One region of the Mesorhizobium sp. WSM4898 genome, then DNA from elsewhere that is predicted to be linked to it. Evidence: predicted binding sites of a transcription regulator. Region 1 holds the regulator's gene; the other holds the start of a gene.
The links. Region 1 encodes LexA, which represses DNA repair genes until DNA is damaged. Its sites were predicted from a motif close to TGTTCNNNNTGTGTTCNG; they were not measured.

Region 1 (4,789 bases):
TCGACCCGTATCAGGTTCATGAAGCCCGCGCCTGGGGCGCGGACGCGATCCTCATCATCATGGCGAGCGTCGACGACGCCTTGGCCAGTGAATTGGAAGCCACGGCCTTCGATCTCGGCATGGACGCGCTGGTCGAGGTGCATGACGAACAGGAGATGGAACGCGCGCTTCGCCTCTCGTCGCGGCTGATCGGCATCAACAACCGCGATTTGAGAACCTTCGAAACCAGCCTCGACGTTTCCGAGCGGCTTGCCGCCATGGTCCCGGACGACCGGCTGCTGGTCAGCGAGAGCGGCATCTTCACCCATCAGGACTGCCGGCGGCTGGAAAAGAACAAGATCGGCACCTTCCTCGTTGGCGAAAGCCTGATGCGGCAGGCCGACGTGGCCGCCGCGACCGCCCTTCTGCTGACGGGCAAGGCGCCGGCCGAGGCCGTTTGAGGATGCCCGCGCTTACGCATCTCGGCGCCAAGGGCGAAGCCAACATGGTCGATGTCGGCGGCAAGGCCGAGACGACGCGCACGGCCATCGCCGAAGGGTATGTCACCATGCAGCCGGAAACGCTGGAGATGATCCTGGCCGGCGACGCCAAGAAAGGCGACGTGCTGGGCACGGCGCGCATCGCCGGCATCATGGCGGCCAAGAAGACGCATGAGCTCATCCCGCTTTGCCATCCCCTCCTTCTCACCAAGGTTGCCGTCGAGATCGAGCCCGATCGCGCGCTTCCCGGCCTGAGGGTCACCGCGCTTGCCAGGGTTACCGGCAAGACCGGGGTCGAAATGGAGGCGCTGACCGCGGCGTCGGTTGCCTGCCTCACCATCTACGACATGGCCAAGGCAGCGGACCGCGCCATGGCGATTTCCGGCATCAGGCTGGTCGAGAAAGCCGGCGGCAAGTCGGGCGACTACAAGGTAGGTCCTTAGCATGGCTTTGCTTCCGGTCGCCGAGGCGCTCCAACGCCTGTTGGACGGCGCGACCGCGCTGCCAGGCGAAAGCGTGCCGCTGGCCGACGCGTCCGGCCGGGTGCTGGCCGACCCCGTGGTGGCTCTGCGCACCCAGCCGCCCTTCAATGCGTCGGCGATGGACGGCTATGCCGTGCGGGCCGCCGACGTAGCCTCGGCGCCGGCGCGGCTCTCCGTGATCGGCATGGCGCCCGCCGGGCGTGGCTTCACCGGCTCTGTCGGCAAGGGCGAGGCCGTGCGCATCTTCACCGGCGCGCCGCTCCCCGAAGGCGCCGATACCATCGTTATCCAGGAGAATGTCCGCGATCTCGGCGGCGGCGGCATCGAAGTGACCGAGCCGACCGTGGAGGGACGAAACGTCCGTCGCCGCGGCCTCGACTTCTGCGAGGGCGACCTGCTCCTCGAAAAAGGCCGCCAGCTCGATCCGGCGGCGCTTTCGCTGGCGGCATCGGCCAACCATCCGAGTCTCAACGTGGTGCGGCAGCCGCTGCTCGCCATCATCGCCACCGGCGATGAATTGCTGCCGCCGGGCAGCGCGCTCGGCCCCGACCAGATCATCTCGTCGAATGCCTGTGGCGTCACAGCTACGGCCCAGTCGGTCGGCGCGCGCGCGCTCGACCTCGGCATTGCCGCCGACCGCAAGGACGCGATCGCGGCCCTGGTCAAGAAGGCGGTCAAGGCCGGCGCCGACGTCATCGTCACGCTTGGCGGCGCCTCCGTCGGCGACCACGACTTGATCCATGACGTGCTGACCGGCGAAGGCATGCAGCTCGACTTCTGGAAGATCGCCATGCGTCCCGGCAAGCCGCTGATGTTTGGCCGGCTCGGCGACATTCGCTGCATCGGCCTGCCCGGCAATCCGGTCGCAAGCCTGGTCTGCTCGCAGCTGTTCCTGAAGCCGCTTCTGGCGCGGCTGGGCGGCCGGTCCTGCCGTCAGGAAATCCGCACGGCCCGGTTAGGCGTCGCAATGCACGCCAACGATCTCAGGCAGGACTATGTGCGCGCCGTGGTCCGCGAAGATGCGGGGGGGTTGATCGCAACACCGTTCGGCATCCAGGATTCCTCGATGTTGAGGATGCTCGCCGATGCCAATGGCCTGATCGTGCGCCAACCCTTCGCACCGGCGGCTGAAGCCGGCGAGGAATGCAGCGTTCTGATGTTACGCTGAACAAAACGTCAACACATTCACTAAACTTTAAACGGTTGCGGAACACAACTGGAACAGATAGTGTTTGTTCTGGGTTTGTTTTTCTGATTCTGGTTTCAGAACCCATGGGGGCCGCCATGCTGACGCGCAAACAACATGAACTGCTGATGTTCATCCATGAACGGCTCAAGGAAAGCGGCATTCCGCCGTCTTTCGATGAGATGAAGGAAGCGCTCGACCTTGCCTCGAAATCGGGCATCCACCGCCTGATCACGGCGCTGGAGGAGCGCGGTTTCATTCGCCGGCTTCCGAACCGGGCGCGTGCCCTTGAAGTGCTGCGCCTACCTGACTCGATCGCGCCCGGCCTCAATGCGGCGAAGAAGTTCTCGCCGAGCGTCATCCAGGGCGGCCAAGGCAATCTCGGCCGCCAGATCAAACCCGCGGCGCCCGCCCGCACGCCGACGCCCAGCAATGACGACGACGCCGTTTCAGCCGTCTCCATCCCGGTGATGGGTCGCATTGCCGCCGGCGTGCCGATCGACGCCATCCAGCACCAGACGCATTCGATCACAGTGCCGCCGGACATGATCGCGGGCGGCGAGCACTACGCGCTCGAGGTCAAAGGCGATTCGATGATCGAGGCCGGCATCTTCGACGGCGACACGGTCATCATCCGCAACGCCAGCACTGCGAGCCCCGGGGAGATCGTCGTGGCGCTGGTCGATGACGAGGAGGCGACGCTGAAGCGCTTCCGCCGCAAGGGCGCCTCCATCGCGCTCGAGGCTGCCAATCCGGCCTATGAGACGCGCATCTTCGGTCCCGATCGCGTGAAGGTTCAGGGCAAGCTCGTCGGGCTCATCCGCCGCTACTGAGGGGCTGCGGCTTGGCTTCCGGCTTCTCGGGCTTCTTGTAAGGCGCCAACCCCCTCGCCTCACGCGAGTATCGCCGCTGTTCGTGCCAAGGGCGGTACGGTTTTTCGACGGCGTATTGAATGGTTGCTCGCGCCGTCGCCGATTGCGGATCGAAGAAGACAGCGCCGCTGCCGTCGCGCGCGAGCTGCCGCTTGGTGACGACGAGAATACGTGGATCGCGGCAGGGATTGTAGGCCGTGGCGTCGTTGATGACGATGAGGTCTGCGAAGTCGCAGGCAGGCCGGGCTGCTTCGCGGTTCTCGGCGAGCGCGACGATCGCGCCCGATGGATGCCGGCCAATGCAGAGGTCGCCCGTGCAGTAAAAGGGCGATCCAGGCGGCAGGTCGACGGGATCGGCCAAGTCCAGTGTGCCCTTGGCGAATGTCTCCGGCGGCACGATCGTTTCGGCCTTGAGCGCGCGTTTCCAGTTATCGGTGGTGAACTCGTTCGAGCGGGCACGATTGATGGCGAGTTCGCCGCCGCCGATCGGCATCGCCACCAGATGCGCGTCCTCCGAGATCAGCAGGTCCGGCGTGCGCACCTGCGGGATGATCATGACGGCCGCGGCAGCGAAAGGAATTGCGGCCAGCCTGAGCCACGTAGTCGCCATCGTGGCGATGACGAGCGCGATCGTCGCCAGCAGCACCGAATGGATCGAGATCAGGCCCACGGCATCGACCGGCGACCACTCCGAAATCCACGCCGAGATCGCGATCATCGCCGCTAGGCCCTTGCCCATCAAATAGAGGAAGGGCCCGTCGAAGCCGAACGGCATCATGACCGCGCTGGCGACGGCGAGAAACATCACGATCGTGACGATCGGCATGATCGCGAGATTGGCCAGCAGGCTGAGCGGCGAGACGCGCTGGAAATGCCAGATGGCAAACAGCGCCGTGGCACTTCCGGCAATGATCGACGTCATTGCGGCGCCACCTGCTCCGACTGCCAGTTTGTGCGACATGAACCGCAGGAACGAACGCTTTTCCGGCGGCGCTCTCACCTTGCCGGCGCGGTAGTCGGACCAGCCGGCATAGGCGCCGACAAGGGCGGCGGTTGCCGCGAACGACATCTGAAAGCTCGGGCCAACCACTTCATGCGGCGACACCAGGATGACGGCGATGGCCGAGATCGCCAAGTTGCGCATCGTCAGCGCGGCGCGGTCGAAAAGCACGGCGATCAGCATGACGGCCAGCATGATGAAGCTTCGCTCGGCGGCGACCACCACGCCGGAGATGACGAGATAGGCGGCGATCGACATAAGCGCGATTGCCGCGGCATATTTCTTCACCGGCCGGCGTGACGAAAAATCCGGGAACAGCGCAAAGGCGCCGCGCAGCAGAAGCATGACCGTGCCGGCGACCAGCGCCATGTGCAGGCCCGAAATCGAGATGATGTGATAGATGCCGGTCCGCCGCATCGCCTCGTTGATGTCCTCCGGAATGCCGGCGCGCACGCCGACGATCAGTGCGGCGGCAATTTCGCCTTCGGGTCCGCCGACGGTGCTTCTGATGTGGTCGGCAATGTTTTCGCGCGTGTTCTCGATGGCCGAGGCGATGCTCGTCTGAGCGATCGGGTCGGTTGGCGGAATGAGTTTCGGGTCGCCGAGGAAAAATCCGCTGCCGCCGATGCCGGAAAAATAGCTGTCGAAGGAAAAATCATAGCTTTCGGGACGGACCGGCCCGGTCGGCGGCAGGAGCCGCGCGTAACCCGTCACCAGCGATCCGGCCTTCATGCCGGCCGGGATCCTGCGTGCCGAGAGCCTGACGCGAT
Region 2 (4,789 bases), on a different contig from region 1:
CATGTGCTGAAGATCTGCGTCTTGCCGACCTTCGCGGCGCGCTGGCTGTTTCCGCGGCTTGCCACCTTCCAGCGGCAGTATCCGGATATCGAGATGCGGGTCTCGACTTCCTATGCCACGCATGAATTCGCGACCTCCGAATACGATCTCGAGATCCGCTATGGCGACGGCAATTTCCCCGGCCTCAACTCCGTGCTGCTGTTCAAGGAGGACCTGACGCCGGTGTGCAGCCGCAAGCTGTTCCGCGAGGTGCTGGGCGACAAGCCGCTGTCCAAGGTGACGCCGGAGGACCTCAGGCACTTCACCCTGCTCCACTCCGACACCTGCACCCAGAACTGGCAGTCGTGGCTGGCTTTTGCCGGCGCGAGTTTCGTGCTTGGCGAGACCAAGAGCATCTATTTCGATTCCTGCATGATGTCCTACGAGGCGGCCAATGCCGGCATGGGCTTTGCCGTTGCCAACCGCGCCTATATGGCAAGCGACATCCGAGCCGAGCGGCTGGTCGCCCCCTTCGCGGTCCACCATCCCAACACCGCCGGCTGGTATTTCGTCAGCCCCATCAAGGCGCTCGGCGCCCGCAAGGTGGAGCTGTTCAAGCAGTGGATCATGGCTGAAGCGGCGCTGACGCAGCGCCAGTTGGACCTGGAGATCGCCAACGTGCCGCTGGCGCGCGCCGCGATGGCGTGACGCGGCGGCGCAAGCGACGCAAACACACCCCTGAGATTCTCCGATCTTTGAAGGCCTATAGCCGGCTAGCGCGATCGCCCCATGACGCGGCGGAGAGACTCAGCTATCTTTGGTCCTGCGGCGGGCCTGATTTTCCCGCTTGGCCGGCGCTTTCCAGCTTCCTCCCAAGCAGCGCCGGCCTTCTTCTGCGGCGGCGCCGCTTCGTCTCCCGACAACATCGTCCGCTCTCATTGCTTCGGCGGCGTGCCGGGCTGGTCGCCGCCGGTGGTCGATTGCGGCACCGGGTTCTTATCGACCTGCGGGTTTTTGTCGACGGTGTCGCTTGGCGCCTTGGTGGGCTGCACGCTGTTGTCGCAGGCGGCGAGCCAGAGCCCTGCCGCGACAGCCAGCAGCACAGGAAGTTTCTTCATGACGACCTCCTCTCGTTCGCCCCTTTCTTCGAAGCAAACGAGGCGGCGGCGGTTTGGTTGCGCCGTCCGGCGGAACCAACGCGCCTGTCTCCGGTTGAACCTCGTTAACTCACGAGGAGATGTCATGATCCGTCTGCTGCTCGTCGGCCTGTTCGGCTACACGGCCTATCGCGTCACGATGAGGATCATCGAGGAGGCGTCCGGCGAGCTCGCGCCGCCGGACGATCGGCGGTCGCTGCGGCGCCAGTCGGCGGCGATGGGCGTCGAGCCGAAAAGGTAGATCGGCCAACCTCGCGCTTGTTGGGAAGATGGCCGGCCTATCCAGCACATGCCGGCGCGTACAGCGTCCCCTCTGCCCTGCCGGGCATCGCCCCCCACTTGGCCGCCTTTGGGCGGGATTAGCTGTATTGCGAACAAAGCGGAAACGATGCTTGATGGGCGATGAACATCGCCGCCCGTGATTCGTCCTTCGAAACTCCTGCCTATCTTGCCCGGCTGAACGACGAGCAGCGGCTGGCGGTGGTGCATGGCGACGGCAAGGTGGCCGCGCCGCTGCTGGTGATCGCCGGGGCCGGCTCCGGCAAGACCAGCACGCTGGCGCATCGCGTGGCGCACCTCATCGTCAAGGGCGCCGATCCGCGCCGCATCCTTTTGATGACCTTTTCGCGCCGCGCCGCGGCTGAAATGGCAAAGCGCGTCGAGCGCATCGCCGGCGAGGTGCTGGGCCGCGATGCCGCGATCATCGCCGATGCGCTATCCTGGGCCGGTACTTTCCACGGTATCGGCGCCAGACTCTTGCGCGACTATGCCGAGCAGATCGGCCTCGATCCGGCTTTCACCATCCACGATCGCGAGGATTCGGCCGACCTGATGAACCTTGCCCGGCACGAGCTCGGTTTTTCCAAGACCGAAAGCCGTTTTCCGACCAAAGCCACCTGCCTGCAGATCTATTCGCGGGCGGTGAACGCCCAGGCGCCGCTCGGCGAGGTGCTGGGCTCGGCCTTTCCCTGGTGCTCAGGATGGGCGGAACAGCTGAAGGAGCTGTTCGCGGCTTATGTCGAGGCCAAGCAGGCGCAGAACGTGCTCGATTACGACGACCTTTTGCTCTACTGGGCGCAGATGGCGGCCGAGCCGGAGATCGCCGCTCACCTTGGCTCACGCTTCGACCACGTGCTGGTCGACGAATACCAGGACACCAACCGGCTGCAGGCCTCTATTCTGTTGGCGCTGAAGCCGGACGGCGCGGGCTTGACCGTGGTGGGCGATGACGCACAGTCGATATATTCCTTCCGGGCCGCGGAAGTGCGCAACATTCTCGATTTCCCAAAACAGTTCGCGCAAGGCGCCGAGATCGTCATGCTGGAGCGCAATTACCGCTCGACCGAGCCGATCCTGGCCGCCGCCAACAAAGTAATCGGCGAGGCAAGCGAGCGTTTCACCAAGAATCTCTGGACCGAACGCCGGTCGTCGCACAAGCCGCAACTGGTAAGCGTGCGCGACGAGGCTGAGCAGGCCAATTATGTCTGCCAGGCGATCCTTGCCGAGCGCGAGGCCGGCACGGCGCTCAAGGCGCAAGCCGTGCTGTTCCGCGCCTCGCATCACAGCGGGCCGCTGGAGGTGGAGCTCACGCGGCGCAACATCCCCTTCGTCAAATTCGGCGGGCTGAAATTCCTCGATGCCGCGCATGTGAAAGACATGCTGGCGATGCTGCGCTTTGCCGAGAACCCGCGCGACAGGGTCGCCGGCTTCCGGGTGCTGCAGTTGATGCCCGGCATCGGGCCTTCGGCCGCCTCACAGATCGTCGAGGCGATGGCGACGTCGCTCGACGAGACGCTCGGCCTTGCCCGCTTCCGGCCGCCGCAGCGCGCGGCCGAAGACTGGCCGGTCTTCCTCGACATCTACAGCGGGCTGCGCGCCGGCGCCAAATGGCCGGCCGACCTCGAGCGGATCAGGCTCTGGTACGAGCCGCATCTGGAGCGTATTCACGAGGACGCGATCACGCGCCGGGCCGACCTGTTGCAGCTCGAGCAGATCGCGTCGGGCTATCCCTCGCGCGAGCGTTTCCTGACCGAGCTGACGCTCGACCCGCCCGACGCCACCAGCGACCAGGCCGGCCCGCCGCATCGCGACGAGGATTACCTGATCCTGTCCACGATCCATTCGGCCAAGGGCCAGGAGTGGAAGAACGTCTTCGTGCTCAACACGGTCGACGGCTGCATCCCGGCCGATCTCGGCGTCGGTACCAAGGAGGATATCGAGGAGGAGCGGCGGCTGCTCTATGTGGCGATGACGCGCGCCAAGGACAGCCTGCACCTGGTGGTGCCGCAGCGCTTTTATCCGCACAATCAGCCGGCGCGCGGCGACCGTCACGTCTATGCCTCGCGCACCCGCTTTATCCCGGCCTCGATGCTTTCGGCTTTCGAACAGTCATCCTGGGCGAGCGCGGCGATCACGGACGACCCGCGCCAAAAGCCGGGCGTCAAGGTCGATCTCGGCGCGCGCATGCGCGGCATGTGGAAATAGACGCCTACCCAAAGGCGGGACGACACTCCTACTCAGCCCCACCGCTGGTGAGGGCGCTCCGTTCCCTGCTGCGCGGGTTCGTTCAGTGGAACGTGCCGGCGGCCTCGCCGGATAGCCTGCTGCGCGGGCTTTCGAAGCTCACCTGGTCGCGTCCGTTCGACTTCGCCTTGTAAAGATGCCTGTCCGCGACCCGAAACATGTGGTGATAGGTGGTGGGCCCGCTGAACGCGACGCCGCCGATGCTGACCGAAAGCGGGCACGGCTGCCCGCCCGGCGCGAACTCGGCCTCGCGGATACGCAGTCTGATCGACTCGGCGACCAGGAAGGAGCGTGTCGCGTCGGCGCCCGGAAGGAAGACCGCGAATTCCTCGCCGCCGATGCGTCCAACGATGTCGGCGCCGTGGAGCTGGCTCCGGATCGTGCTCGCGATCAGCTTCAGCGCCTGATCGCCGCAATCGTGGCCGAGCCGGTCATTGATCGACTTGAAATGGTCGGCATCGACGATCAGCAGCGCGCCGGCTTCGGCCACCGCATGGCTGCGAGCCTTGTCGAGATAGGCCTCGACCAGCATCGAGAAAGCGCCGCGGTTGAAGACCGCCGTCAGGCTGTCGGTCGCGGCAATGATGCTGAGCTCCTTCTGGGCGATGGCCAGCTGGCGCATCTTCCACATTAGGAAGAACAGGAAGGAGCCGCCAAGGATGAGCGGCAGGAACAGGTCGGTGAGCTTGGCCCAGAGCAGCGCTTCGGGTGACAGCGAGGGAAAGTTGAAGGAATCGACGAAGAAGGCCGCGGCAATGAAGAATGCCGTGCCGGCAACGGTGACCAGCGCGACCCTGCCCCAACTGGTGGGGGACAAATCGATGCGCATGGCATTGCTCCCACTACAACTGGCCTATTGTGGAGCGCGAGCGCAAACGAAGTCCTAATATATTGGCTTCAATGGGAATGTGGTTAACCAGGCGTCGAGCGCGCCGCACCGCGATACCAGCTGAAGAAGGCCCGCCGACGCAGCGGCGGGCTTTGCGATTGGCCAGAGGCGCTCGTCAGCGCGCCGTCAACGACGCGAAATCATCAGGCAGAGCGCCCTCAGATCACGATCATAGGTGCCCTCGCTGCTGAGCACATCGACGCAGCGCTTCTTCACCCGCGACAACTGGCTGCTCGACATC

Region 2: the regulator LexA is predicted to act here: its motif matches at 1,507-1,524, upstream of P9228_RS26605 (ATP-dependent helicase).

Annotation. Positions count from the first base shown of each region.
Region 1 is NZ_JARTVQ010000003.1:377,484-382,272, reverse strand. It holds gene trpC (indole-3-glycerol phosphate synthase TrpC) at 1-440, shown strand, start outside; gene moaC (cyclic pyranopterin monophosphate synthase MoaC) at 443-922, shown strand; gene glp (gephyrin-like molybdotransferase Glp) at 924-2,129, shown strand; gene lexA (transcriptional repressor LexA) at 2,246-2,980, shown strand; gene P9228_RS16540 (ComEC/Rec2 family competence protein) at 2,964-4,789, opposite strand, start outside.
Region 2 is NZ_JARTVQ010000009.1:156,867-161,655, forward strand. It holds gene P9228_RS26590 (LysR substrate-binding domain-containing protein) at 1-687, shown strand, start outside; gene P9228_RS26595 (hypothetical protein) at 915-1,097, opposite strand; gene P9228_RS26600 (hypothetical protein) at 1,222-1,377, shown strand; gene P9228_RS26605 (ATP-dependent helicase) at 1,539-3,620, shown strand; gene P9228_RS26610 (GGDEF domain-containing protein) at 3,703-4,488, opposite strand; gene P9228_RS26615 (hypothetical protein) at 4,675-4,789, opposite strand, start outside.